One region of the Planococcus sp. TJ-201 genome, then DNA from elsewhere that is predicted to be linked to it. Evidence: predicted binding sites of a transcription regulator. Region 1 holds the regulator's gene; the other holds the start of a gene.
What was found. Region 1 encodes NrdR, which represses ribonucleotide reductase genes. Its sites were predicted from a motif close to AACACNATATATNGTGTT; they were not measured.
Positions count from the first base shown of each region.

Region 1 (5,896 bases):
TTGATATTGTCATCGAAGCAACAGGGAAGTTCAATTCCCGCGAGAAAGCGGCTTTGCATTTAGAAGCAGGTGCAAAAAAGGTTATACTGACAGCGCCTGGAAAAAAAGAAGACATCACCATTGTGATGGGCGTAAATGAAGACCAGTTGGATATTGACAAGCATGACATCATTTCCAATGCCAGCTGCACAACAAATTGCTTGGCGCCAGTCGTGAAAGTGCTGCATGACAAATTTGGCATTGAAAACGGATTGATGACGACTATACATTCGTACACAAATGATCAGCAAAATTTGGACAATCCGCACAAAGACCTTCGTCGTGCGCGTTCATGTGCCCAATCCATCATTCCGACATCGACGGGTGCTGCGAAAGCGCTATCATTAGTAATTCCTGAATTGCAGGGCAAACTGCACGGCATGGCTTTGCGTGTGCCAACGCCGAATGTCTCGCTAGTTGACTTGGTTGTTGATTTGGAATCAGATGTAACAATTGCAGAAGTCAATCAGGCATTCGAGGAAGCTTCAAGAGATGGGCTGGAAGGAATCTTAAGTTTGACGATGGAGCCGCTTGTGTCTGTGGATTTTAACAGCAATCCGCAATCTGCTATAGTTGATGGATTATCGACCATGGTAATTGGCAAACGCAAAGTAAAAGTTCTGGCTTGGTACGATAACGAATGGGGATATTCGGCACGCGTAATTGATTTAACCAAAAAGGTTGCAAATGCTTTAATACTGGTGTCCAAATAAGGATATACACCCCGTTTCTCTACTTTTTATTGGAGAAACGGGTTTTTTTATGGAAAATTTATTGAAAAAATTTCAAGATTAATAAGATATTATTATTGCATTTACAATAAATACGTTTTATACTATGAATCGTAGTTGAAAAACAGCTACCACTTCTGAATTTCCATCATGTATTTCGGAATTAGGAGCGTAAGATTTTTTATTCACATGACTGCTTAAAGGGTTAGGACCTCTTTGGACTAACTTTCCCCCGTGGTAGTCAACTTTGAATATTTTGCGCAAAAAACAAAATGATATCAAAGGGGGAAAACGAACCATGGAAACAATGGGACGTCACGTAATTGCAGAACTTTGGCAGTGTGATTTTGACAAATTAAACGATATGGATTTTATCGAACAAACTTTTGTTGATGCAGCACTCAAATCTGGAGCTGAAGTAAGAGAGGTCGCTTTTCATAAATTCGCACCACAAGGTGTGAGCGGAGTTGTGATTATTTCAGAATCTCACTTAACGATTCACAGTTTCCCAGAACACGGCTACGCCAGTGTAGATGTTTACACTTGCGGCGACTTAGATCCAACAGTAGCAGCGAAGTATATCGCAGAAGCGCTCGGGTCAACCTCAAGCGAACTTGTCGAAATTCCGCGCGGTATGGGTCCAGTCAGTGTTGGAAAATCCAAAGTTTCAGTAACAGCATAATCCATTTAACAAAAAACACGAAAGCAGGGGATAAAATCCTCTGCTTTTTCTATTTTCCCAATGAATTTTTGTTATACTAGATACACTAGATAGAGAAGTTAGGGAGATGTCGAAATGAAATGTCCAGCTTGCCAACATAACGGCACACGTGTTGTCGATTCGCGGCCTATAGATGAAATGAAATCAATCAGAAGGCGCAGAGAATGTGAATCGTGCGGATATCGCTTTACCACTTTTGAGAAAGTGGAAGAGATGCCGCTGATTGTCGTCAAAAAAGACGGCTCACGTGAAGAGTTCAGCCGTGAAAAAGTTTTGCGTGGCTTGATTCGTGCATGCGAAAAGCGGCCGGTTTCTCTTGAAGCATTGGAAGAAGTGGTTTTTACCATCGAGAAAGACCTTCGCCGGGCAGGCAATCCGGAAGTGAAATCTGAAGAAGTCGGAGAGCTGGTGATGAACCGGCTAGCAGCAATTGATGAAGTGGCTTATGTCCGTTTTGCTTCTGTTTATCGCCAGTTTAAAGACATCACGGTGTTTATCGACGAGCTGAAGGATTTGCTGAACAAAAGTCCGGAAGACAAGAAAATCGACTAAGGCGGTGACTTATGACTGCATATTACAAAGAATTGCAGCCTGCCGATTCCTATCGAATCCGTCTGCCTTATCCATTTTCGAATTATGACCGTCAGCTGCTGACGCTGCTCTATCAGCCGATGATTGGAGCGGAAGCCACCGCGCTTTATTTAACGCTATGGGCTGAAGGAGAAGCATCTGGTGATGAGTCGACCCATTACACATTAATGAACACGTTGGGAAATCCCATTTCGAAAATTTTTGAAGCGAGAATTCAATTGGAAGCGATTGGGCTGCTAAAGACTTACCGAAAAAACAAGGACAACCGCTGTTTTATCTATGAACTTTGTCCGCCTTTGGATCCGAAAACTTTTTTTATGGATCCATTGCTGTCAATGTTCCTGTTCAGCAAAATTGGAGAACCGTCGTATCGCCGAGTTCGAGATCGCTTTCTGATCCAGTCAGAAATTCCGTCTGATTTTGAAGAAGTATCACGCACGTTCACCGATATTTTTCAGCCGGTTCATGCGAAAGCCGGATATCCATCCGGCAAGCAGGATTTACAGGAACGGAAAAGGGGAGCTTATGAAGCAGATGCGGAATTCGATTTTGCTTTGCTTCGCCAGGGGCTTTCAGAACAGCTGGTGCCGAAGCGCGTACTGACAGCTACCATTAAAGATTTTATTTCCAAACTGGCCTACCTTTACAGTTGGGGACCTTTGGAAATGCAAAAAGTAATCTTGTTGGCCATTGAAGACGATTATAATTTGACAGTAGAAGGCTTGAAAAAATCAGCTTCTGAATACTATAAGCTAACAGTTTCTACTACAGCGCCTCAGCTTGTCCAAGTGCACAAGGAAGCTCCCAAGCTAACCGAAGAAGCACCGAAAACCAAGCAAGATGAACTATTGGTCTATTTGGAGACGGCACCACCGATTCAAGTACTGCGTGACATTGCGGATGGCAATGAACCGCTGCCTGCCGATGTCCAGCTCGCCAACCAATTGGTCGTTACCCATGGCATGAAGCCAGCTGTTGTGAATGTTTTGTTGCAATATGTCCTGTTGCGCACTGACATGAAGCTGACAAAAGCGTATGTCGAAAAAATTGCGTCTCACTGGCTACGTAAAAATGTCACGACTGCCAAAGAAGCGATGGAGCTGGCGCGTGTCGAACATACCCAATACATGAAGTGGAAGTCAGAAGGTTCGCCTACAACTGTGGCCAAACCATTTACCGGCAACGGAAACCGCAAACCGGTGCGTGAAGAAAAACTGCCGGAATGGTTCCATAAAAAAGATGAAGTACCAGCTGCTAAAGCAGAACCGAGAAACGAAAGCCTGGAAGTGGAAAAGCAAAAACTTCTCGCAAAACTTGCGCTGAAGAAAGGAAAAGGTGGTTAAATGGAACCGATTCGCGAAACACTGAAACGTGTGGTCAATGCGCCTGCTTTTTCTGAGCGGTACAGCGAGATGCGCAAAGAAGTGATGGAACACCCTGGGGTTCAAAAATTTCTGGAAAACCATGCCGATGAAATCAATGCGCCGACAATAGATAGAGGACTCCACAAGTTGTATGAGTATATCGATCAATCCCACGACTGCAATAAATGCCCAAACTTGGGCGCTTGCATCAACCACTTGAAAGGCTTTGAACCCAATTTGGTCTTAGAGCGGGGAACTATCGGTATTTCCTATACGAAATGCCGCCTAAAAGAAACAAGTGACAACAAACGCCACGCCTCCTCATTGATCCACAGCATGTACATGCCAAAAGAAGTCATGCAAGCAACACTTGACGGGTTTGATTTGGATGACAGCCGTATGGAAGCATTCCGCGCTGTCGGTAACTTTTTAGATCAGGCAACCGGTCCCGACAACTTGCCTGAAAAAGGCTTATACCTTTACGGGCAATTTGGTATTGGCAAATCATATTTGCTGAGTGCTGTCGCTAATGAGCTTGCTGAGATCAATGTTAAATCGGTGCTGGTGTTCGTTCCGGAATTTATGCGGGAAATGAAGCAGGCAATCGGTGACCAGACACTGCAGGAAAAAGTCGACTATGTCAAGAAGGCTGATGTCCTGATTCTTGATGATATTGGAGCTGAAGCGATGTCGAGTTGGACGCGTGACGAGGTGCTGGGCACGATTCTCCATTACCGGATGTCTGAAAAGTTGCCGACCTTCATGTCGTCGAATTTCAGCTATTCCGAGCTGGAATATCACCTAACCTATTCACAGCGCGGCGAGAAAGAAGATTTGAAAGCTGCACGCATCATGGAACGAATCCGGGCGTTGACCAATCCGGTTAAGCTGGACGGCCGCAACCGACGAAATTAACCGCAAGGCTATTGCATTATCCAGTATTTCGGTTTATAGTAAAAACAATCGAACCAAGATTTTACATGCCTTGACAAGGACATGAGCGGATTTGTACGACTTTTAGAGAGAGAAGCCTTGGCTGCAAGCTTCTTAAGTACCGGCAATCCCGCTTACCCCCTTCGAGCAGCAGCTGTGAACAGTCTCCTCAGTAACAGCTGACGGAACCGGCCCGTTAGCCGATGCAGAGCTTCGTTTAAAACGGAATGTCCGTTTTGAATAGAAGAAGGGTGGAACCGCGAGCTAAAGCTTCGTCCCTTTGGGATGGGGCTTTTTTGTGTGGGAAAAAAGAAAAGCGGAAGCGGCTGTCCAGAACCGACAGGCTTAAGGTGAGCTGCCGAAGCGGCTTTGCCGCACAGGCAGATTAACTTAAGACCCCGAGGTTCTAGCCGCTGGAGCTGGACAAGGAAAAGCGGAAGCGGCCGCAAAAAAAGGAAATGCCAAGCCAGACCCTGTGGCATAAGTATTTTCACCAGATTTAACTAAAAGGAGAGATTGGCATGGCAGACATGATTCAACTAAAATTCCCTGATGGAGCGGTAAAAGAGTTCGAACAGGGTACAACTACTGAAGAGATTGCACAATCCATCAGCCCGGGGCTACGCAAAAAAGCGTTGGCCGGCAAAGTGAGCGGCCAGTTGGTCGATTTGCGCGCACCGTTAAAAGAAGATGGGGAAATTGCCATCATCACGCCAGATTCCGATGAAGCATTGGAAGTATTGCGCCACAGTACTGCGCACTTATTGGCGCAGGCAATCAAACGGATGTATCCGGACGCCAAATTGGGTGTTGGTCCGGTTATCGAAAACGGCTTTTACTACGATATCGACACAGAGTCTTCGATCACTTCAGAAGATTTGCCGCTGATTGAAAAAGAAATGAAGAAAATCATCAATGAAAACGTCGAGATCATTCGCTTAGACGTAACACGTGCAGAAGCACAAGAGCGTTTTGCGGCAATCGAAGATCCGTATAAATTAGAGTTGCTTGAAGCGATTCCGGAAGATGACCAGGTGTCGATTTATGAGCAGGGCGACTTTTTTGACCTATGCCGAGGCATCCATGTCCCATCGACTGGAAAATTAAAAGAATTTAAATTACTAAGTGTGGCCGGTGCCTATTGGAGAGGAAACAGCGACAACAAAATGCTTCAGCGCATTTATGGAACTGCCTTTTTCAATAAAGAAGATTTGAAAGCTCATCTGGCTATGCTGGAAGAAGCGAAAGAACGCGACCACCGCAAAATCGGCAAAGAACTGGATTTATTCATGAATTCCCAGAAAGTTGGACAAGGCTTGCCGATGTGGCTGCCTAAAGGCGCAACAATTCGCCGCATCATTGAACGCTACATCGTCGACAAAGAAGAACGTTTGGGCTATGACCATGTCTACACTCCAGTAATGGGCAGTGTTGAATTGTACAAAACAAGCGGACATTGGGATCATTACCAGGAAGACATGTTCCCAGTTATGAAAATGGACAACGAAGAATTGGTC
Region 1 covers NZ_JBZDOG010000002.1:521,341-527,236, reverse strand. The annotation lists gene AC4EG4_RS08340 (glyceraldehyde-3-phosphate dehydrogenase) at 1-752, shown strand, start outside; gene speD (adenosylmethionine decarboxylase) at 1,069-1,452, shown strand; gene nrdR (transcriptional regulator NrdR) at 1,567-2,043, shown strand; gene AC4EG4_RS08325 (replication initiation and membrane attachment family protein) at 2,055-3,425, shown strand; gene dnaI (primosomal protein DnaI) at 3,426-4,361, shown strand; gene thrS (threonine--tRNA ligase) at 4,901-5,896, shown strand, end outside.

Region 2 (5,896 bases), 210 kb from region 1:
AGCGATTTAAGTTCGGGCCGTTCAGAACCAGCACGCGCATTCGACCTTCTCCCTCCCTCAACACATTCTTCATTATTTTAACATATCGGAACAATCCAGCAACTTTTTAGAAATGCGGAAGCAGCCGTTCAGATTCGACGGGCATAAGACAGATCGGCGAAGTGTCGTTCTTTGCCGCACAGGCAAGCGGACTTAAGACCCCGAGATTCTAGGCGCTGAAGCTGGATCAAATAGAAATGCGGAAGCAGCCAAAAGAAAAACGCGATGGCTGGTTGGCCATCGCGCTGGTTATTTTATAATCCGCATTTCAGCTGAGCGTTGCAGTTGGTGCAAGTGTTGCAGCCGCCCATTTCTTCTACTGTCCCTTGGCGGCAGACTGGGCATGTGTCGCCCACTTCTGAACCGATGCTGACATTGGTAGAACGGATATCCTGTATGGTATCAACTAGAACGATCGGGCGCTTGCCCGTTTCTTCCGGCTGGTGCTCTTCTTCAAACGTATTGTCTTCAGCTTTCAGAGTTAGAACTTGTGAGTCGCGGCTGCCATCGACGTAAACCGTACCGCCTTTTGCCCCGCCTTTGTAGAGTCGCTCATATACGCCTTCTACTTGTTCAACCGTATAGCCGCGTGGCGCATTGACTGTTTTCGAGATCGATGAATCGATCCAGCGCTGGATGATGCATTGAACATCCGCGTGTGCTTCCGGCGCCAAGTCCATCGATGTCACAAATGCTTTCGGCAAGTTTTCTTCATCCGCTTCCGGATTGTTCTTCAAGTATTCGCTGACGATGTCCGCTTTAACCTCGATAAATTTGCCGAGGCGGCCGCTGCGGTAGTATGTGAATGAATAATAAGGTTCAAGACCCGTTGAAACGCCGACCATTGTACCTGTGGATCCTGTTGGTGCTACCGTCAACAGGTGCGAATTCCGGATGCCTTTTTCAAGGACCGCTTCGCGGACATGTGCTGGCATGTCCTGCATAAACCCAGTTTCCGTAAAGGCTTTGCGCAGTGCTGCCGTTTCATCGTCGGTTTTGCCAACTAGGAACGGGAAGCTGCCGCGCTCTGCAGCCAACTCAGTTGAAACTTCATAGGCCGCAGTAGCGATTGTCTTGAAGATCTCATCAACTAACTCATTGCCTTCCGGTGAACCGTATTCTTTATCGCAGTAAATCAACAAATCAGCAAGTCCCATGACGCCAAGACCGACGCGGCGCTCGCCAAGTGCTTGCACTTTGTTATCTTCCAGGAAGTATGGAGTTGCATCAATCACATTGTCCTGCATGCGGACACCGACGCGAACCGTTTCTTTCAATGCTTCAAAGTCCACTGCCTTTGTTTTCGGATCTGCGAACTGTGCCAAGTTGACCGCAGCCAAGTTGCAGACGGAGTAAGGTGCCAATGGCTGTTCGCCGCAAGGGTTCGTCGCAACAACTTTTTGGCCATATGCAGCCGCATTTGTTTTTTCATTGGCATTATCGATAAAGAAGATGCCGGGTTCAGCTGAATAAGTCGCACAAATATTGACCAAGTTCCATAATTCGCGGGCTTTCATTGTCCGGTAGACGCGCACACCATGACCCATGCGTTCCCACTCACGAACATCGCCGACTTCCTGCCATTGTTCATTGTAGATGGCCATTTCTTCTTTCGAATAAGATTCCACTGCTGGGAAGCGCAAATCGAAATCTTCGTCGTTTTCAACCGCCGTCATGAAATCGCTCGTCAACGTGACTGAAATGTTGGCACCTGTCAAAAATTCTTCGTTATGAACCGAATAAGTTCCGCCATCTCGAAGTTTTGCTTCAGCGTCACGCATAATTTTTTCGTTGAATCCGCCCATTCCAGGAATTGCACGGTAGTTTAGGATGCCTTGATACATGGCATCTTCCTGTTCTGTTAACGGTTTGAATTTTAATTTGTCATGAGCTAATTTCTTGATCGTTTCGTCTTGTGTGTTTTCAATCAAATAGCGCAGGATGCGTGGATTCTGCATTTTGGAGATGATAAATTCGGCAATATCCGGATGCCAGTCTGCCAGCATGATCATTTGCGCACCGCGGCGTGAACCGCCTTGTTCGACAAGATGAGTCAACTTGGCAATGTCATCCAGCCAAGATACCGATCCTGACGATTTGCCGTTGACTCCACGAGCCAATGTGTTGCGCGGACGAAGAGTTGAACCGTTGGTGCCAACTCCGCCTCCGCGGCTCATGATTTCCATGACCTGCTTGCGGTGATCGGAAATGCCTTCGCGTGAGTCTGCAACAAACGGCATTACGTAGCAATTGAAATACGTGACATCCGTGTCAGCGCCCGCTCCGTAAAGCACACGGCCGGCCGGAATGAATTTTAATCCGACCAATTGCTGATAAAATTTTTCAAACCATTCCTGGCGTTTTTCAGAAGTTTTTTCTACAGAAGCAAGGCCTGTTGCATTGCGTTTGGCAATCTGCTCGTAGAACACTTCAAGCGGCTTTTCAATCACGTCGATCGGGCGATTGACAATGCCTGCTTCCTGTTCCTTCGGGTTGTCGATTGCACTTCTGTAATCTTCCTCGATCCAAACTTGTGCTTTATTGGTTTGCTGATCGATGGAAACAATGTAGCCAAGACCGCGGGCTGGGAATTTCGGATCTTCTTTGACAGTCAATACAACAAAATCGCCAGCTTTCAAGGTTTTTTTCTCTGTATCCTTGAATGAATACCGGTCAATCATAACAAGGCGAGATACCCCTTTATGCGTCAAGTTCATATCCGGAGTAACGGCGTGCACTTGCGGAAACGTTTTAATATCTTCGTTTAATGCTTTTGAATTTAATGAGTACTGGGATTGTGTGGCGGAAACCATTGACAATTCCTCCTTTGTGTTATATACGTACATAAATACTATATGTAGTACTAATTTAATTCCCATCATACTATATGTTGAAACGCCTTTTCAATAACAATTTTCTGCTTCAAAACTTCGCCACTTTTAAAAGCTATATATGGCAAGGTTTCCGGCTTTGGAAATCAATAAAATGAGCCAAAAGACACTCAAACACGGAAATTCCATTCGGCATTGGCGTATTTTTTTTCTTCTAAAGCCTTGACATCTGCGAACTGTTGTTCTGACAGCGTATACGGTTCCAACTCGATGGACAATGCCTGTTCAAATCCTTCTTTAAATGCACGAATGCATTCTTCTATAGTGGCCGGCTCCTTGCGAATTGAATTGATCGAGACCGCTTTTTCGGGAATTTTGCTGCGCATCCGCTCTTTCGCCTCTTCGCTCGAAAATTTGAAAACAGACAACAGCTTCTCAACATCCAAATCAAGTAGAATTGCACCATGCTGCAAAATCACGCCTTTTTGGCGCGTTTGTGCACTGCCCGCTACTTTTTTTCCTTCAACAACCATTTCATACCAGCTCGGTGCATCAAAACAAACGGCTGATTTGGGATTTTTCAAATCAGCACGCTTGGCATCTGTATCTGGAACAGAAAAATAAGCATCCAGTCCGAGGTTTTTAAAGCCTTCCAATAAGCCCTCGCTTAATACCCGGTACGCTGCCGTGACCTTTTCTGGCATATCCGGATGGTCTTCACTAACAATAATGCTGTATGTAAGTTCATGTTCATGGAGAACGCCTCTGCCTCCTGTTGGCCTTCGGACAAATCCCAGGCCAAGCCGGTTGACGGCTTCCATATCAATTTCTTTTTCCACTTTTTGAAAATAACCGATCGACAGCGCAGCCGGCTGCCAGCTATAAAAACGGATAACCGGCGGAATAAGCCCCTCGCTATGCCATGTCAGCAAGGCTTCATCGAGGGCCATATTGAAAGAAGGGCTGTTCGCACCTGAATTTACAAAATTCCATTTTGGATATTTCACAAGATCGCCTCCTATTTCCGCTAATTAGTGTAACATTGGCATTGAATATCCGTCATCTCTTCTCTTATAATAAAAGAAGATTAGAAAGGGGCAAGAACATTGGAATTTTTATACATCACGATTGCCATTGTTGTGGCAATCATCATTTACGCGGTGATTATGTATTTCCGCATGAAGAAAGCGGTCACTAACTTGACGCAGGAACAATTTATCGAAGGTTACCGCAGAGCTCAATTGATTGATGTACGCGAGCCAAAAGATTTTGCGGCCGGCCATATTTTAGGAGCACGCAATATTCCACAATCACAATTGCGCCAACGCTATAAGGAAATTCGTTCGGACAAACCCGTTTACTTGTATGACCAGAACGGTGCACGCAGTGGACGCGTCGCCATTTTCCTACAGAAAAAAGGCTACGATCAATTGTTCCAGCTGCAAGGCGGGTTCAAGCAATGGACCGGAAAAATAAAATCGAAAGCCTGAACACTAAACGCCCTTCCACATTTTGGAAGGGCGTTTTTCATCCTATTCCATTTGAAAAGAGGAAGCTCAATGAAACCTGACCTACTTTTTCCACATCAAGCGAACATCCGGGAAACGCTCCCGCATTATTCGGATCTTGCCATTGTCTCCCAAAGCATCCTGAACATGCTTGATGGCCGTTCTGCTGGCTCCTGGATGCACATTGATATAACAGAACCCATTGAGCAATTAAACAGCCATCTGATCGACATGATGGAAAAGCGATTGCTCTCTTACGAAGTGCTGTCTTTTATTTATGAAGCCCGTCCGTTCGGAAAAATCGCCAACGCACCCGACGACTTGTACAGCGGCAATTTGAAAATCCAGGAAAGCTTTGAGAACAAACTGATTTATTTCCCAGAGCACGATGTTGCTATTGCCCAAGTGCCTTTCTACACAGCTTCCGACAACAGCTGGCCGGAGTTTCATTGTTTTGCCAAAACAGTCGATTCGGCTTTTGCCTTCCTGACAGCCATGAATGCATTATTGCGCCAGGTGCTGATGAACAATATTACGTATCTTGTCGACACAGAAGACGGTGTGCATCGTCGCAACTTCGGGGAACACGCCATCGTCGACCGGAAGGATGTCATGCTCTCAGATTCCGTCAAACAAGACATCTTCCGCTCGATTGATGAATTTTTCAAAGCGGATGGCCAGTTTTTTCGAGATTACGGCGTTCCTTACAAACGCGGCATCCTACTGTATGGTTCGCCAGGCAATGGCAAGACCACATTGGTGAAGTCCATCACCGGTTCTACAGAAGCCCCTGTCGTCTATTGGCAGATCACTGAGTTCACTAACAGCTACACCATTCAGGAGGTCTTCGGCATTGTCTCGAGGCTCGCTCCAGCCATTCTGGTAATCGAGGACATTGACTCGATGCCGGACTTTACCCGCTCCGTTTTCTTGAACACGCTGGACGGCACACAATCACGTGAAGGGCTGTTTGTCATCGGCACCACCAATTACCCTGAGAAAATCGATCCGGCCTTGATCAACCGCGCCGGCCGCTTTGACCGCGCTTATGAAATTCCGGCGCCGTCCAAATCGCTGCGCGAGAAGTATTTGCGGAAACTTGATATCAAACACATTTTTTCAGATGCAGAACTTGCCAACATGGCCAAGCTGACAAAAGGGCTGTCGATTTCACAGCTGAACGAACTGTACATGTCTTCGGCCTTGAATTGGCATTATGAAGGAGATTCCGGCTATGCCAAACGCATCACGGAATTGCAGAAGCAAAACAAACGGGCAGAGAAAAACGATTGGGAAGATCCAGAACTGTCGATCGGGTTTTACTGAACGACAAAAAGGGCGTGGAAGCCAAATAGCTTCCGCGCCCTGAGCTTGTAGACAAAAGAATAGTTACCCGACCAAATGAATAAAATCTCGTTTGGTCGGGTTTTATACGGAATCCTGCGCTTCAGGCGGACGCTTTCGGGCCCACAGGATGTGGGTCATGCAGCAGGCGCGACAGGACGTCGCGGTGCCGGC
Region 2 covers NZ_JBZDOG010000002.1:315,520-321,415, forward strand. The annotation lists gene aroQ (type II 3-dehydroquinate dehydratase) at 1-40, opposite strand, end outside; gene AC4EG4_RS07280 (vitamin B12-dependent ribonucleotide reductase) at 294-2,852, opposite strand; gene AC4EG4_RS07285 (lipoate--protein ligase family protein) at 3,041-3,877, opposite strand; gene AC4EG4_RS07290 (rhodanese-like domain-containing protein) at 3,977-4,360, shown strand; gene AC4EG4_RS07295 (AAA family ATPase) at 4,430-5,704, shown strand.
Region 2: AC4EG4_RS07280 (vitamin B12-dependent ribonucleotide reductase) is a predicted target of NrdR. The motif match lies at 2,887-2,904, and genes of this name have one in related genera.